Regions from separate parts of the Flavobacterium helocola genome, predicted to be linked through region 2. Evidence: riboswitches for the same ligand, from Rfam matches in the RefSeq annotation. Region 2 holds a riboswitch; the other holds the start of a gene.
What was found. A riboswitch is a leader RNA that binds a small molecule or an ion and turns the genes downstream of it on or off. The one in region 2 is predicted to bind S-adenosylmethionine.
Positions count from the first base shown of each region.

Region 1: another riboswitch for S-adenosylmethionine. It lies ahead of AAEO58_RS10090 (Na+/H+ antiporter NhaC family protein); the one in region 2 lies ahead of AAEO58_RS04655 (homocysteine S-methyltransferase family protein).

Region 1 is NZ_JBBYHT010000004.1:270,535-279,520, reverse strand. Features, by position in the region: gene AAEO58_RS10130 (FAD:protein FMN transferase) at 1-313, opposite strand, end outside; gene AAEO58_RS10125 (thioredoxin family protein) at 310-747, opposite strand; gene AAEO58_RS10120 (DUF1801 domain-containing protein) at 828-1,178, opposite strand; gene AAEO58_RS10115 (hypothetical protein) at 1,266-1,889, shown strand; gene AAEO58_RS10110 (YiiX family permuted papain-like enzyme) at 1,891-2,517, shown strand; gene AAEO58_RS10105 (winged helix-turn-helix domain-containing protein) at 2,548-2,844, shown strand; gene AAEO58_RS10100 (hypothetical protein) at 2,899-3,354, shown strand; gene creD (cell envelope integrity protein CreD) at 3,472-4,767, shown strand; gene AAEO58_RS10090 (Na+/H+ antiporter NhaC family protein) at 4,817-6,127, opposite strand; SAM-I-IV-variant riboswitch at 6,188-6,283, opposite strand; gene AAEO58_RS10085 (MFS transporter) at 6,365-8,020, opposite strand; gene AAEO58_RS10080 (NAD(P)-dependent oxidoreductase) at 8,097-8,986, opposite strand, start outside.
Region 2 is NZ_JBBYHT010000001.1:1,025,619-1,034,604, reverse strand. Features, by position in the region: gene metH (methionine synthase) at 1-1,628, opposite strand, end outside; gene AAEO58_RS04655 (homocysteine S-methyltransferase family protein) at 1,815-2,792, opposite strand; SAM riboswitch class I at 2,874-2,983, opposite strand; gene AAEO58_RS04650 (trans-sulfuration enzyme family protein) at 3,136-4,308, opposite strand; gene thrA (bifunctional aspartate kinase/homoserine dehydrogenase I) at 4,426-6,840, opposite strand; gene AAEO58_RS04640 (alpha/beta fold hydrolase) at 6,848-7,813, opposite strand; gene AAEO58_RS04635 (O-acetylhomoserine aminocarboxypropyltransferase/cysteine synthase family protein) at 7,878-8,986, opposite strand, start outside.

The DNA of each region.
Region 1 (8,986 bases), on a different contig from region 2:
AAGTTAATTTTGAAATTTTTGTAGCTCTTTCAACCAAATCATATACTTCTTTATCTACTTTAACTGGTTTAATTCCAGCATTTTGATTCACTTTTGAAATTTGAGTTGTTGGAATCCAATCCGAAATTAAATTTTCAATTCGTTTTACTTCGGCTATAGCCAAATCAGTGTATTGATTTCCCTGCATTGAATCAGTAGCAACAACCGTAATTTCAAAAGGACTTCCTAACAAATTTTGTTTTTTCTTAAAAATTTGTTGGCCAAATGAACTACTTGTTGCTAAAGCAAATAAAAGAATTGTTACTACTCTCATTTTTTCTCTAATGCGTGAATCATTTTGATATATTCTTCAGGAGAAACGTTTTTAAATCCCATTTTTCCTAATACTTTTCCATTTTTATCCAAAACTACGACTAATGGAAAACTACCTTCTACGTTATATTTTTCGGCTAATTTTCTGTTGTGTTCCGTTTGTTCTTTTGGTAATTCATTGGCTTTTTTTCTTGGAAAATTGGCTTTAACCAAAACCCATTCTTCTTTTGCCTCTTTTTTAAAAGCTTCAGATTGCCAAATATTTTTATCTAATTTGATACATGGCGCACACCAATCTGAACCTGAAAAAACGATTACTACATTTTTATCTTGTTCGGTTGCTATTTTTTTTGCTTCCTCAAAATTAGTTTGCCATTCTTGTGAAGCGGCGAAATTGGAAATTGCTAATGCAAATAATAGAAGTAACTTTCTCATTTCATTTAAATTTATATCAAATGTAACGAGAATATCTGTTGATTTGTATTTTATTAAAAGGAAATTAAGCGAAAATTAAGTTAGGTGTATAAGCCTTTCGCTTCCGAAATAACATCAATTAAAACAGTATTATCTATTTCTTCAATAGAAAAATAACGCAAGGATTTCACTGTGTTTCTCTTTTCATCAATTAAAGTTGCTTGATTCCTTTTTAACTGAAAACCTTTGGCAAAGCCAAGATCTAAAAAACCTTTTTTATGATTGGGAGCCAAATAACAAAATGGCTTTTTTTTATAATACACATACGGAATGCCCCATTTGAAAAGTAATTCAGATTGCGAAAGCTCCTGCTCTACTACTGATAATACATGTAACATCATCGCTTGGTATTGTTCAGGTTGACGGAGTATATATGCTTCTGTGGGTTTCATTTAAAAAACATTTTTTCAAAAATAATGTAAAAATTGTTTGGTCAACAAATTATTTATTATTTACTTTGTATTTCAAAGTACTTTAAAATGGAAAACTACAACTATCTTAACGACATTACCGAAATCAAAAATTTGATGAACAAATCATCACGTTTTATATCTTTGAGTGGTTTATCTGGAATTTTAGCAGGTTTTTATGCTTTAATTGGAGCATGGTTAGCTTATAAAACCATTTACTTTGATACTTCAACAATGGGTGCTTATCGTGATTTAATCATTTCTGAAGCTGCTGTAATTCGATTATTGATAATAGCAACATCCGTTTTGGTGTTGTCAATTGTAACTGGGATTGTTTTAAGTATCAGTAAAGCGAGAAAAAGTCATGAAAATGTATGGAATACCGCTTCAAAAAGATTGGTTATCAACTTTATGATTCCTTTGGCAACTGGTGGATTTTTTATTATCTTTTTAATCGAAAAAGACATTTTGGGTTTAGTTGCTCCGTTAACTTTGATATTCTACGGATTAGCCTGTGTAAATGCTAGTAAATATACTTTAGGAGATGTTCGTTATTTAGGAATAACCATGATTGCTTTGGGATTATTATCGACTTGGTTCTTAGGTTATGGCTTATTATTCTGGGCATTAGGTTTTGGAGGTTGTCACATTTTATACGGAAGTTTAATGTATTTTAAATACGAGAGAAAGTAAGATGAAAAATCTAATTGTATCGCTTTTCTTTTGTTTAATTTTTATTTCATTTAATTGTAAAGAAATAAATAGTAAAGAAGTTGCTTTTCAAAATGGTGATATCATTTTTCAAACTTCACAATCTAAACAATGTGAAGCAGTTAAAATTGCAACCAATTCAAAATTTTCTCATTGTGGAATCATCTTTATTGAAAATGGTAAAACTTACGTATATGAAGCGGTTCAACCTGTTAAAATGACTTTGCTTGAAGATTGGATTTCTCATGGAAAAGATGCTAAATATGCTGTAAAAAGATTAAGAAAGTCAGATAAAATATTGACTAATGAAGTTTTACAAAAAATGAAGTCTTACGGAAAATCAATGAATAACAAAGATTATGATTTGTATTTTGAATGGAGTGATAATAAAATTTATTGTTCGGAATTAGTTTGGAAAATTTATAAAAATGGAGCCAATATAGAACTATGTAAAACCAAAAAACTGAAAGATTTTAATCTTGATAATCCATTGGTAAAAAGCATTATGAAAGAAAGATATGGAAATAATATCCCTTTCAATGAAGCTGTAGTAGCTCCTTCTCAGTTATATGATTCTGAAATAGTTGAAACAATTTTCGACAACTTTTAATCTTTTAAACCATAAACTTTTAAACTAAACATGCTAAACATTATCCAAAATATCAACAAAGCCTTTGATCACCGAATTCGTTTGGGGATAATGTCGGTATTGATGGTGAATGAAAGTGCCGATTTTAATATGCTAAAGGAACTTTTAGGCGTAACAGATGGTAACTTAGCTTCGCATACTAAAGCGCTAGAATTAGAAAATTACATTCAAATTGAGAAACAGTTTATTGGCAAAAAACCCAACACAAAATATAGTGCTACAAAAGAAGGAAGAATTGCTTTTACTTCTCACATCGAGGCGCTTGAAAAATTAATAAAGAAAAGCTAAACCTATTTTTTTATCTATTTACTTTGAAATTCAAAGTACTTTTAAATATTTATTATGAGAGATTTATTTATAGAAAAAATGTACGAACTCAGTAAAAAACCGTATCAAAAATTCTTTAAAAAAGGAAAAGCTTGGGATGTTAAAGTCAATCATTTGATACAACTTCCTAATGATAGCTTGGGATTTCACTTGGGTTGCTTTTTATTGAAATATAATTTTGAAATCCAACCTAAGTTAGAAGACCATGATATTATTCACGTGCTAACCAACACTGGAATTTCAGTTGTGGAAGAAATAGGTATGCAATATTATCTCTTTGGCAACGGTAAACGAAGCTTGTATTTGATAATGGTAATCGTTTCTGGAACACTCTTCTATCCTACTAGATTTTCGTATTTCAAACAACAATATCAAAGAGGAAAACAAGCACATGCATTCTACGGGTTAGACTTTTATAATATGCTTTCTGTTTCACTAACACATATTCAACAAACCTTTAATATTCAATAACATGAACAAACTAATTTCAATCACAATGTCAATAGCTGTTACATTTATTTTAGCAATCGCTATGATATCAACAACGATTAGAAACCTTAAAAATTATAACCAATAAAATCAAACATCATGGAAACACAATTTCAACAAGAACCAAAAGTATCGTTCTTTCAAACCACAACCGCTAAAATGATCATGGTAGGGATTCTAACCTTAGTATTAATCATTCCACTTGCTTTAGTGCAAGAATTAATCGTAGAAAGAAGCCAACGCCAAAAAGAAGTCATTACCGAAACGACTTCCAAATGGGGAAATTCCGTTTATTTTTATGGTCCTATTTTAAAAGTGCCGTACAAAGACCCTTTGTCGGGTGCCAATAATTATGCCTATTTCTTTCCAGAAACCTTGAATAACAAAACCGAAGTTACCATGGTAAAACCTTTGGAAAGAAGCATTTACAAATCGAATGTATTTACAACCAAAATGCAATTTGATGGAAATTATACTACTCCTAATTTCGCTTCGAAAGGAATACCAGCCGAAAACATTTATTGGAATCGCGCTAAAATTTTAATTCGTACTACCAACTTGAAAAGTCTTAAAGATGAAGTAAAAATGAAAATTGGAAATCAAAATTTAGCTTTTGAATCGGTTGCAAATAGTACAAACGACAGCATCGAAAGTTTGGAAACCAACTATTTTGATTATAAAACGCTTGAAAACAATACCAAATTTAATTTTACGATTTCATTTAACGGAAGCAAGCAGGTAAAAATGGTTCCGATTGGAAAAACAACTGATGCAAAGGTTACTTCGAATTGGAATTCGCCAAACTTTAACGGAAACTTCTCGCCTATTTCAAGAGAAATTAAGGATAACGGATTTGAAGCCAATTGGAAAATACTGCACTTTAATCGACCATTTGCTCAAAACTATTTTGAAGTTTTACCTGAATTAGGCAAATACGCTTTTGCAGTAGATTTTATTACGCCGGTTGATGAATACCAACAAAACGAGCGTGCTTCAAAATATGGTTTTTTGGTAATTGGATTAACGTTTTTAATCTTCTTTTTGATTCAATCTATAAGTAAAATCAACATTCATATTTTTCAATATTCAATGATTGGAATAGCGTTAATCATGTTTTACACTTTGCTAATTTCGATTACAGAACACAGTACTTTTTCTTTTGCCTATTTAATAGCTGGAGCATCGGTCATCATAATGATTTCGCTGTATTCCATTTCCATATTAAAAGATAGAAAGTTTCCAACTTTCATTGGGATTTCGCTTAGTGTTTTATATACTTTTATCTATGTGATTATCCAATTGGAAGATTATGCGCTATTAGTAGGAAGTATTGGATTATTCTTGATATTGGCAGCCGTGATGTATTTTTCGAGAAAGATTGAGTGGAATAAATAAAAACAAAACCTCCGATTGAAGATTATCAATCGGAGGTTTGTTTAAACTATTATTTCGAATATTTCATAATAATTCGGTCCCAAAAATTACTATAAATAGCTAACAAAGTAACAACGAATAAAAACAAATAATACCAAGCATTCAAAAATAAATCAGACCAGGACAATGAACCTTTAGAAAAACTAATAATTAATAAAACTTGGGCACCATAAGGTAACAAACCTTGGAAAATACAAGAGAAAATATCTAAAATAGTAGCTGTTTTCTTTGGATTAAGCTCATAATCATCATTAATTTCTTTGGCAATACCTCCAGTTACTACAATAGAAACTGTATTATTGGCTATAGCAACATTTACTAATCCGACAAGTGCTCCAATTCCCATTTGTGCCGATTTCTTTGTTTTGATACGCTTTTTAATTTGATGTAGCAAAAAAGTAATTCCTCCTGCCTTTTCAACCAAAGCTGCCAAACCTCCTGTTAACATGGATAATAAAAAAATATCCGTCATGCTTGTAAAACCTTGGTAAATGGTCTTTGAAAAAGTTAAAAGCGTAAAATCATTCGAAATAAAACCAATAAGTCCTGCCGAAAGTATTCCAATAAAAAGTGTATAAAAAACATTAATCCCAATTAAAGCCAAAACAATAACCAACACATACGGTACAATGGCAATTAATTCATACTTTTCTGCTGCTACTGTCAATTGACCTTCACCATATCCCAAAAAAAGTAGTACTATAATCGTGAATAGAGCTGCAGGAAGTGCTATAAATAGATTTACTTTAAACTTATCTTTCATCTTACATTCTAAAGATTGTGTGGCTGCAATTGTTGTATCGGAAATCATGGAGAGATTGTCCCCAAACATGGCGCCACCTAACAAAGAACCTCCAATTAAAGGAAGAGAAGCACCAGACTTATCAGCTAATGAAATAGCTATTGGACCTAAAGCCACTATTGACCCTACGGATGTTCCGGTAGCAGTGGATAAAAATGCTGCGATTAGAAAGATTCCTAAAGGAAAATAGGAAGAATTGATGTTTTCTATTCCCAAATTTACTACTGCAGCAACACCTCCCATACTTGTGGAAACAGTTGCAAAAGCTCCTGCTAAAAGATAAATAAGACACATTGTAATAATCTTAGAATCACCACAACCTGCTATCAGACTGGAAACCTTGTTGTCTGAAGTATCTTTAAAAATAACAAAAGCTGTAACAATTCCTAAAATAACCGCAATGGATGAGGGTAAAGCGTAAAAATCATTTAGTAAAATTCCGCTTCCTAAAAATGTAAAAATAAAAACTGCTAAAGGCAGTAAGGCTAATAAATTTCCTTTGTTTTGTGTTTGTTTCATGCGCATTTTTTTAAAAATTTACGTATCACGAAACCCAAAATAAAATCATGAAAAATGAGAATAAACAACATTTTTTCCAAAAGTATTGGCTTATCGTTTTAGCACCTTGCTTGTTGTTGCAGGTTGCTATCTTTGAAAAGATTCGTGATAACGTTGGCAAAATTAAATTAAAAAAATGGTAAAAAAAAACTCCGTCACAAAATTACGTTATGACGGAGTTTTTTTTATGATATATTTCTAATGACTTCCTTCTACTTCAATAGCATCTACATCAATGTTTTGTTTCTTTAATAAGCCTTTCACTAATACAGCAAATAATGTTAAATAAGCAAAACAAATAACAGCAACAATATACGATTGATGAATTCCAATTATATCTGATAATTTTCCTTGTAAGGGAGGAATAATCCCACCTCCTAAAATCATCATTACTAAGAATGCCGAACCTTGAGAAGTATATTTTCCTAATCCAATAATAGATAAACTAAAAATAGAAGGCCACATAATACTACAAGCCAATCCACCAGATAAAAAGGCATAAATAGCAATTGTTCCTGTGCTAAACAATCCAATTAACATTGCAATTACACCAAAAGTTCCAAAAATCATTAAGGTTCTTGCCGGTTTATCTTTACTCAAAAAGAAAGCTATAATTTGAATAATCACACAAACGATATACCAATACAAGGGTTTCATATCTTTTCCAGAAATGATATTCACTCCTAAAATGATTCCGAATGCGATAATTGGTATAATAAGTAAAGCTAATGTTTTCTTCATTCCTTGCAAATTGAAAACACTGATAGCTCCTGCCCATCTTCCAATCATTAAACTTCCCCAATACATTGAAATATAAGGTGCAATTTCTGAAGATTGTAAACCTCCAAATTCATCTAATTTTAATAATTCACCCAAATTACTTCCAACAGCAACTTCTACTCCAACATAGGTAAATATCGCTAACATTCCTAAAACCAATTGAGGATATTGCATCGCACCCCAACCTTCCGATTTCTTTTTTGCGGATGTATAAGAAAACATCAAACCACCAACAACTACTAATAAAGCACCTGAAAGCCAAAGCATTCTATATTGTTCTAAATCTGAAAAATCTGCATCACAATAATTAGTTGTATCTAATTGATAGGTTTTAAAAATTGGCACAAAACAAGCTGCTAATAAAACCGTCATAATCACTAATGTTCTTAATGCTTTATTAGCCTTTTCCATTGGTTCGTTTGCAATTCCGCTAGGCACTTTTTTTGAAAACCAAAATAAAGCTGCAGCAGCTACGAATAATAAGCCTACTCCAACATATAGTAATACTACTTTATTAAGTTCTAATGTTTTAATCTGTTCGTCTGAAACGGATGCAGCTGTACCAAATAATGCTAATGCCACTATAATAGGACCTATTGTAGTTCCAAAAGAATTGATTCCGCCTCCAAGATTTACTCTACTCGCTCCCGTTTTTGGATCACCTAATAAAATAGCAAAAGGATTGGCTGCAGTTTGTTGTAATGAAAAACCTAAAGCAACTATAAATAATCCTACTAACATTCCCGCGTAAACACTTGCTTCAACGGCAATAATCATGACGCCAGCTCCCAGTGCTGAAAATAATAATCCATAAACAATACTTTTCTTATAGCCCCATTTTCCTACGATATCTTTTCCTGATAAATCACCCAAAGCAAACAATAATAAGGCTCCTATGTAATAAGCGGTATAAAAAGCAAAATCGACCAACTGAGACTGAAATTGATCTAGTGAAAAATAACTTTTACAAAAAGGAATAAAAATACTGTTTCCAGCTGCGATAAATCCCCAAAAGAAAAACACTGTAATTAGTGTATATAATGCAGGATAATTGGTTTTGATTTGATTGCTCATTAGTTTTTGATTAGTTTTAACAAATATATACGTTTTATTATAAAAACAAAAAACCCGATTCACATCGGGCTTGTTATTATTTAGTAGCTATAGCTTCTTGTTTTTCGTCAACGTAATCTTGTAGATATTTAAAACGTTCTGTAAGTTGACCGTTTTCTGTAATTTTGGCTCTTTGCAAAATTCCATCTTTATCTCCATTAAAGAAAGCTGGAATTACATGTTCCATAAACATTTCTCCAAAACCTTCACTAGCGTCTTTAGGTAATTCACAAGGTAAATTATCAACTGACATCACCATGATAGAAGCCGGATGAGTATACGAAACTTCTTTGTGTTCGCTTGGTAAGTATCCAAAGAAAGGCTCTGCAATTGTTGATGCTTTAATTGTACAAGCTACTGGTCCATCAACATCACAAGAAATATCGGCAACTACTTGAATTTTATTATCAGCAGCACGAAGCATATCACGAGTTAAAATATCTGGCGAACCGTTACCGTGAAAATGTCCAGCGATGTACATATCAGCAACTTTCGTAAAACGTTCAAAATTAGAAACGTAATCTTGTGGGTTTTTGTAAAAATCGGTATTATCTAAAACCTGACCATCAATACGTTTGTTATAATCTAATACGTCGATTTGAGTGTAAACAGGTTCTGTATAGTTTTTATTTAAAAAATCTTCAACACTTACTTGTTTGATTTTAATTCCGTCTAAAATCTCTTTAGCTCCCATTCCTACTTTACCATGTCCGGTAAGTACAATTTTAATATTTGGAAGCGTTCGGCGTTTTAAACGTGCGATTAAATCTTCTTTACCACTTAAGGTTTCTGCTTTTGGTAAAGTGAATAAATCGTATTTGATTCCGAATCCTCTGAATCCATTATAAGCCCCTACTAATCCAGCATAACGACCAAAGCCAATTAATCTGTGATTGGTTGCATCTACAATAGTTTCATGATCGTATA
Region 2 (8,986 bases):
TCGGGTTGCAATAAATTGGTTGCTACTGTTACCGCACGCGAAGCATCGTTCACATGAACCACGGTTTCTTTATATTCTGGAGCAATTTTCACAGCCGTATGTGCACGTGAAGTTGTAGCACCACCAATCATTACGGGGATTTTGATATTCAATTTATCCATTTCTTTGGCCAAATACACCATTTCGTCCAGCGAAGGCGTAATCAAACCACTCAAACCGATAATATCTACATTTTCTTTAACCGCAACTTCAATGATTTTTTCTGGCGGAACCATCACACCTAAATCAATAATTTCGAAATTATTACACGCTAAAACTACTGAAACTATGTTTTTTCCAATATCATGCACATCGCCTTTTACAGTCGCCATCAATACTTTTCCAGCACTTGACGAAGTAGAACCATCTTTTGAAGCTTCGATATAAGGAAGCAAATAAGCAACCGCTTTTTTCATCACACGAGCCGATTTAACAACTTGTGGCAAGAACATTTTTCCGCTTCCAAACAAATCACCCACTACATTCATTCCAGCCATCAAATTGATTTCGATCACTTCGATTGGTTTTTTGGCTAACTGACGCGCTTCTTCAATATCAATTTCGATAAATTCGTCGATTCCTTTTACTAACGAATGCGTTAATCGCTCTTGAACCGAACCATTTCGCCATTCGGCAATCGCTTTTTCATTCGATTTTACATCGCCTTTGAAACTTTCGGCTAAATCCAATAAACGTTCTGTTGCATCATCTCTTCTATTTAATAAAACATCTTCAACGTGTTCTAATAAAATAGGATCAATTTCATCGTAAATCTCTAACATTTCAGGATTCACAATTCCCATCGTCATTCCATTTTGGATGGCATGGTATAAAAACGCGGAATGCATTGCTTCTCTCACTTTATCGTTTCCACGGAAGGAAAAAGAGACATTACTCACACCACCAGAAATATTCGCATATGGAAGATTTTCGCGAATCCATTTGGTCGCTCGGAAGAAATCTAATGCATTTAATTTATGCTCTTCCATTCCGGTTGCAACTGGAAAAATATTGGGATCAAAAATGATATCTTCAGCAGGAAAACCAACTTGATTAACCAAAATATCATAACTTCTTTTACAGATTTCGATACGTCTTTCGTAAGTATCCGCTTGACCATTTTCGTCAAAAGCCATAACAATTACCGCAGCGCCGTATCGTTTGATTAATTTGGCATGATGAATAAAAGTAGCTTCTCCTTCTTTTAGAGAAATTGAATTTACCACACCTTTTCCTTGAATCACCTTTAAACCTGCTTCAATGATTTCCCATTTTGAAGAATCAATCATAACAGGAACTCTTGCAATATCGGGTTCGGCTGCGATTAGATTTAGGAATTTTGTCATTGCATAGACGCCATCCAACATTCCTTCATCCATGTTGACATCGATGATTTGTGCACCACCTTCTACTTGTTCACGTGCAACCGAAAGCGCTTCGTTGTACTTTTCTTCTTTAATTAATCGAAGAAATTTACGCGAACCTGTTACGTTTGTTCGTTCTCCAACATTAACAAAATTGGTTTCTGGAGTTACAATCAAAGGTTCTAAACCTGATAATTTTAAATATTTATCGGAACTATAACTCATTACTTATTCTTTTATAATGTTTTGCAACAGACTTCCAAAAGACTTTACTATCACTAACATATTGGCAAACCCAACATCGTTGTGAATTTAAAAATGATTCGAAATTTATTTTTATTGTTCTGTTTTTCATTTTTTGATATTTAATAATTGATTAAATCAATTATTGAGACAACGCATGCGTTTTCTCTACACGGGGCGTGGTTTGAATTCTTTTGCTACCTCAGCAATTAATTTGATGTGTTCTGGTGTAGTTCCGCAACATCCACCAATGATATTTACTAAATTTTCCTGTAAATATTCCCGAATTAATTGTTGCATTTCTTCAGGCGTTTGGTCGTATTGTCCGAAGGCATTTGGCAAGCCAGCATTTGGATGTGCTGAAATATTTAACGAGGTATTATTTCCCAATGTTTTTAAATACGGTTTCAATTGGTCTGCTCCTAAAGCGCAATTAAACCCAACACTCAATAAAGGAATATGTGAAATCGAAATTAAAAAAGCTTCCACTGTTTGTCCCGATAATGTTCTTCCAGAAGCATCGGTAATTGTACCTGAAACCATTACTGGAATATCGATATTGCGTTCTTCTTTTACTTCTTCAATAGCAAACAATGCGGCTTTTGCATTTAGGGTATCGAAAATTGTTTCTACCAAAAGTAAATCGCAACCACCATCAATTAAAGCTTCTACTTGTTGTTTGTAAGCGATTTTTAAATCATCAAAATTCACTGCTCTGAAACCTGGATCATTAACATCAGGTGACATTGATGCTGTTCTGTTCGTCGGACCGATGGAACCAGCCACAAATCTCGGCTTATCGGTAAATTCATCCGCTACTTCACGGGCGATTTTAGCCGATTGAAAATTCAATTCGTAGACTAAATCTTCCAAATAATAATCGGCCATTCCAATAGTTGTTCCCGAAAAAGTATTGGTTTCTACAATATCAGCACCGGCTTCAAAATAAGCGCGATGTACTGATTTTACAGCTTCTGGTTGGGTAATGGAAAGCAAATCGTTGTTTCCTTTTAAAGGATGCGGAAAATCTTTGAAGCGATCGCCTCTGAAATCTTCTTCTTCAAATTTATAACGTTGTAACATCGTTCCCATAGCTCCGTCGAGCACGAGAATTCGTTTTTTAATTTCTTCTTGAATTTTTGACATTGGATTCTCTCTCAAAGGCTAATTGCCTATTTTTCTTGATTAACTTAATTTGTTACCGTAGAAAGTTGGAGAGCAATTCTAACGTTATCTGCTTCCGATAAATATCGGAATAGAATGTAGCACCTTTCCACTAGCGCGGGAGGTTGCTAAGCTTTCGCAGGGTCTATTCCCTCCAGCTTTCGTGATAACAAACACTATAATTATGAACACTGCAAATGTAGTGACAAAATTGAAATTATGAAATATTTTCTAAAATTTCATTAAAAATATATTTTTTATAGATTTATATTCCTATTTTAATCTTAAATTAAGAATATAAATCTATAAAATAATTTAAAAAGTTTTATTCTAACGCTTGTTTTAAGTCATTAATTACATCTTGGACGGTTTCCAAACCAACAGAAACGCGCACCAAACCATCAGTAATACTTACCGCCAAACGTTCCTCTTCCGTCAATTTACTATGTGTAGTAGAAGCTGGATGTGTTACAATCGAACGCGTGTCACCTAAATTCGCAGACAACGAACATAATTTGATTTTGTCTAAAAATTTCCTTCCTGCTTCAATTCCTCCTTTAATTTCAAACGCTACAATATTTCCACCTAATTTCATTTGCTTTTTAGCGACTTCATATTGCGGATGCGATTTCAAAAATGGATATTTCACTGAAGCGACATTTGGATTATTTTCTAAAAATTCAGCGACTTTTAAAGCGTTTTCGCAGTGTTTTTCGATACGAACTGGCAAGGTTTCTAAACTTTTAGACAACACCCAAGCGTTGAAAGGCGACAAAGCGGGTCCGGTATTTCGGGAAAACAAATAAATTTCGCGAATTAAATCAGAACGACCAACAGTTACTCCACCTAAAACACGACCTTGACCATCGATTAATTTGGTGGCAGAATGAATCACTAAATCGGCTCCGAATTGAATTGGATTTTGAATATAAGGTGTTGCAAAACAGTTATCGATAATTAAAATTAAATTGTACTTTTTGGCAATTTTACCCAACAATTCTAAATCTAGAATATCAACTGCTGGATTAGTTGGTGATTCTGCGTAAAGTATTTTTGTATTTGGTTGAATGAAATTTTCAATTGTTTCTGGTTTGTTGACATCGAAATAACTCGTCGTAATATTCCATTTTGGAAAATATTTGGTAAACAACGTATGCGTCGAACCAAAAACACTACTTGCAGAAACGATATGATCGCCCGAATTCAATAAAGCAGCAAAAGTAGAATACACCGCTGCCATTCCGGTTGCGAAAGCGTAGCCTTCTTCTGCTCCTTCCATCAAACAAATTTTCTCTACAAATTCGGATGTATTGGGATTGGAAAATCGACTGTAAATATTGCGTTCTTTTTCCTCCGCAAATGAAGCGCGCATGTCTTCAGCATCTTCAAAAACAAAACTTGATGTTAAATATAACGGAACAGAATGTTCTAAATATTGAGTTCGTTCTAATTGCGTTCTAATGGCTTGGGTTTCTAATCCTAAATTTTGATTGCTCATGGTTTTGTTTTTTTTTAAACATATAAGTCATATAAGTTTTACTTGACTTATGATGAATAGTTTAAGTTCATTTAAGCTTAAAAACCTACAAGGTTATGAAAACCTTGCAGGTTGAGTTTATAATTTTTTTTCAGATAAGCGTAAAATATCGCCAAAAACACCTCTAGCGGTTACTGATGCTCCTGCTCCAGCGCCCTGAATTACGATAGGTTGTTCTCCATAAGATTCTGTATAAATTTCGAAAATAGAATCAGAACCTTTTAAAGAACCTAAAGCTGAATTAGCTGGAACGGAAATTAATTTCACTTCTAATTTTCCTTTATCTTGTTGCAAATCACCTGATAATTCTCCGATGTAACGCAACACTTCATTTGGACCTTGAGCGTCTTTGATGTTTTGGTAAATTCCATCTAATTCTGATAAACGTTTTAGAAAATCAGTTGCAGTTCCTTCGCGTAAAGGTTCTGGAATTAGGTTTTGAATTTGGATTTCTTCGAATTCGTTTTGTAGATCTAATTCGCGGGCTAAGATTAATAATTTTCGTCCAACGTCGTTTCCGTTTAAATCTTCTCTTGGATCGGGTTCAGTGAAACCTTTGTCGATGGCTTCTTTTAAAACTTCGCTGAATTTTTTGTCTTCTATCGAAAAATTATTGAACAAATAACTCAATGTTCCAGAGAAAACACCTTTAATCTTAGTGATATTTTCACCTGACAAATGCAGTAATTTAATCGTATCAATCAATGGTAATCCAGCACCAACATTCGTTTCGTATAAATATTCTTTTTGATTTTCTTTTAGTACTTTTCGCAACGTTTTATAAAAATCGAAACTTACGGTATTCGCTACTTTATTTGACGAAATTAAATCGAAACTATTTTCGGCTAGCGAAATATAATTTTCAATGAAAGTCGCACTTGCAGTATTATCAATTGCGATTAAATTTTCTAAATGATGTTCTTTCGCGTAAGCGATAATATCGTCTACTTTATAATCTTGCCCTTTATCTTCTAACGTAGCTTTCCAATTTTCGCTGATTCCGAATTTATTCAACAACACTTTCTTTGAATTCGCGATAGCAAACACATTCAACTTAATCCCTTTTCGCTTTTCGATATTTTTTGCTGATTCTAAAATTTGGGAAATCAAAGTTCCACCAACCGTTCCGTGACCGAAAATGGCGATGTTGATTTTTTTTGCTACACCAAAAATTTCGCCATGAATTACATTTAAAGCACGTTTGAATTCATCTTGACTAATAACCAAACTGATATTTCTTCCCGTAACGGTATTATTCAACAAAATTGGTGTGATTTTATTTCGGATTAAAGCCGTGTAAGGTTTATGGAAATTCGTTAAATCTTGCCCAATAATCGAAATCACGGCAATGTTATCGTTTACCGAAATTTTATTGACATCTTTCGTATAAAAATCGGTTTCAAATTCTTTTTCCAAACCAACCAAAGCTTTCGAAGCCTTATCAGAACTCACGACTAAACCAATTCCTCTTTCCGAAGAACCTTGCGAAATAATACTAACACTAATATCGTTTTCAGCCATCACACGGAAAATTCTTGCATCAACCCCTGTTTTTCCTAATAAACCTCTTCCTTCTAAATTAATCAGCGAAACATTGGTTAAAACTGAAAGCGATTTGATGCCTTCATTGGTTTGCTCGGCAGTGATTAACGTCCCTTCATTTTCAGGATTGAAAGTGTTTAAAATGCGTAATGGAATATTTTTTTCAACCAAAGGAATAATCGTTTTGGCATGTAAAATTTGAGCTCCAAAATTTGCCAACTCATTCGCTTCATTGAAAGACAATCGCTCAATTTTTTTTGCATCAGCTACTAAATCGGGATTAGCGGTAAAAATTCCGTCAACGTGAGTATAATTTTGAAATTCTTCTGCGTTTAAATAATTTGCTAATAAGGAAGCGGTATAATTACTTCCGTTTCTTCCTAAAGTAGTGGTTTCGTTGTGTAACGTTGAACCGATAAAACCTGTCACAATATTTACTTTATCTGAGTTCTTAACAAAATACTCTAGTACATTTTGTTTAGAAATCGCTTCAATAGGTTGCGCATTTCCAAAGTTGGTATCCGTTTTTATTAACTGACGTGAATCTGTAAATTGTGCTTTGATGCTGTTTTCGTTTAAAACATAAGCCACGTATTTTGCGGATAGAATTTCGCCATACGCGATGACTTGGTCTTTGATTTTTTCGCTGTAATCTCCTAAAAGCGAGACACCTTCTAGTAATTTCTGTAAAACCGAAAATTCTTCTACGAAGATATTTTCTCTCAAACCTTCCAATTGGTATTTTTTGAATTGCTCAAAATCCGCTTGAAAATTGATGTTGGCTTGTGCTTTTTTTAGTAAAATTACTAACTCATCTGTAGCGTTACCTCTTGCCGAAACTACGACTGCAATAGGTTCGTTATTGAAATATTTTTGAGCAATGGTTTGAATTACTTTTTGCAATCCTTCTCCGTTTGCTAATGATTTTCCTCCAAATTTTAGTATTTTCATTTGTTTTCTAATTAAATATAGGTTTAAGTATGTTGTTTAATTGTTCGAATTCTATCAAGAAAGCATCGTGTCCGTGTATGGATTTTATTTCGTGATAAAATGTATTGTTTTTGTAGTTTTTGAATTCCTGAAAAGCTATTTTGATTTCGTTTGCTGTAAAAAAATAATCGGTGTCCACACTGATTAAATGAATATTCGATGTGATGCTTTTTATGACTTCCGATTTACTGTTGTTTTTAAAAATATCCGTAGTTCTCAATAAATGATTCATGAGTTTGTAAGCCGAAAGTTGAAATCGATTTTGCAATTTTTCTCCGTGATGCAACAACCAACTTTCCACTTGAAACAATCCTTCCGAATTTTGCAATTTGGTGTGAAATTTTTCTTCTAGTGATTCAGGTGTTCGATACAATAACATAGCATGAATTCTGGCATCATGAATTGGATTTTTAGAATTATTCAGAATTAAATCTTGAATTAATACATTTCCAATCAACCAATCAGAAGCTTTCCAATTTGTTGCTACAGGAATTAAATTCGCAATCGCTTTTGGTCGAACTGCAGCCATTTCCCACGCAATTGCTCCGCCTAAACTTCCACCAATTACCGCAAAAACTTGATTCACTTTAAACGAATCGATTCCTTTCCAAAATAAATTAGCCACATCGTAAGTAGTGAAATCTTGATAGTTCTCAATTAAATTTTCTTCATCATGATAACCGTTTCCAGGAATATTGAAGGCTAAAACCGCATACTTTTTGGTGTCAATAATTTTATTATCACCAATTAACGATTGCCACCAACCGTTTTCACCAATTACTTGCGAATTTCCAGTTAAAGCATGATTCACCACTACCAAAGGCGCAGAACCAACTGGTTGCCCAAACAGTTGATAGGACAAAATCACTTTTGCTTGCATAACTACATTCTGCAATGGAACATTTTGGAATACTATTTTTTGAATTTTACTCATCTTTCTTTTTAAAAAAAGGCTGCCTGTAGGTAGGTCTATCGGCAGCCTTCAAACAAACAAAAACCTAAACTAAATTTTGAACTGGCAATTTTTCGAAAACACTTTGTAAATCAGCTTTCAAGTCTTCAATATCTTCTAATCCAACGGATAAACGAATTAAATCTTTCGTTACTCCAGTTGTGATTTGTTGCTCTTCTGACAATTGTTGGTGCGTTGTACTTGCTGGATGAATGATTAATGATTTCGTATCACCAATATTCGCTAACAATGAGAAAAATTGAGTCTCATCGGCTACTTTTTTAGCTGCTTCATAACCACCTTTTAATCCAAAAGTTACGATACCACTTTGTCCTTCTGGTAAATATTGTTGCGCTAAATCATAATATTTTGAAGAAATTAATCCTGGATAATTTACCCAAGCTACTTCTGAACGTTTTTGCAACCATTTGGCTAATTCCAAAGCATTTTCACTGTGCTTTTTGATTCGGATAGCCAATGTTTCTAATCCTTGAATAATTTGAAATGCATTAAATGGACTTAACGAAGCTCCTAAGTCGCGTAAACCTTCGATTCTAACTTTTGCAATGAACGATGCAGCACCTAAAACTTCATAATATTTCAATCCGTGATAACCTGCTGAAGGTTCTGTGAATTCTGGAAATTTTCCGTTGCTCCAATCGAAATTTCCTGCATCGATGATGACACCTCCAAGCGAAGTTCCATTTCCACCGATGTATTTTGTTAACGAATGAATTACGATGTTTGCTCCGTGTTCAATCGGGTTTAGCAAAAAGGGAGTTGCCACTGTGTTATCCACAATAAAAGGCACTTTGTAAGTTTGTGCGGCTTTTGAAATGGCTTTTAAATCGAGTACATCTAATTTTGGATTTCCTAAACTTTCCGCGAAGAATACTCGGGTATTTTCTTGTGCTGCGTTTAAGAAATTCTCAGGATTTGATGGATCTACGAAGGTCGTTGTGATGCCTAATCTAGGCAAAGTCACGTTTAATAAATTGTACGTTCCACCGTATAAACTGTTAGAAGCCACGATGTGGTCGCCAGCTTTTAACAACGTTAATAAAGCAGTTGAGATGGCTGCAGTTCCTGATGCAGTTACGACAGCTCCAATTCCGCCTTCTAATTTGGCCAAACGTTGTTCTAAGATATCGTTTG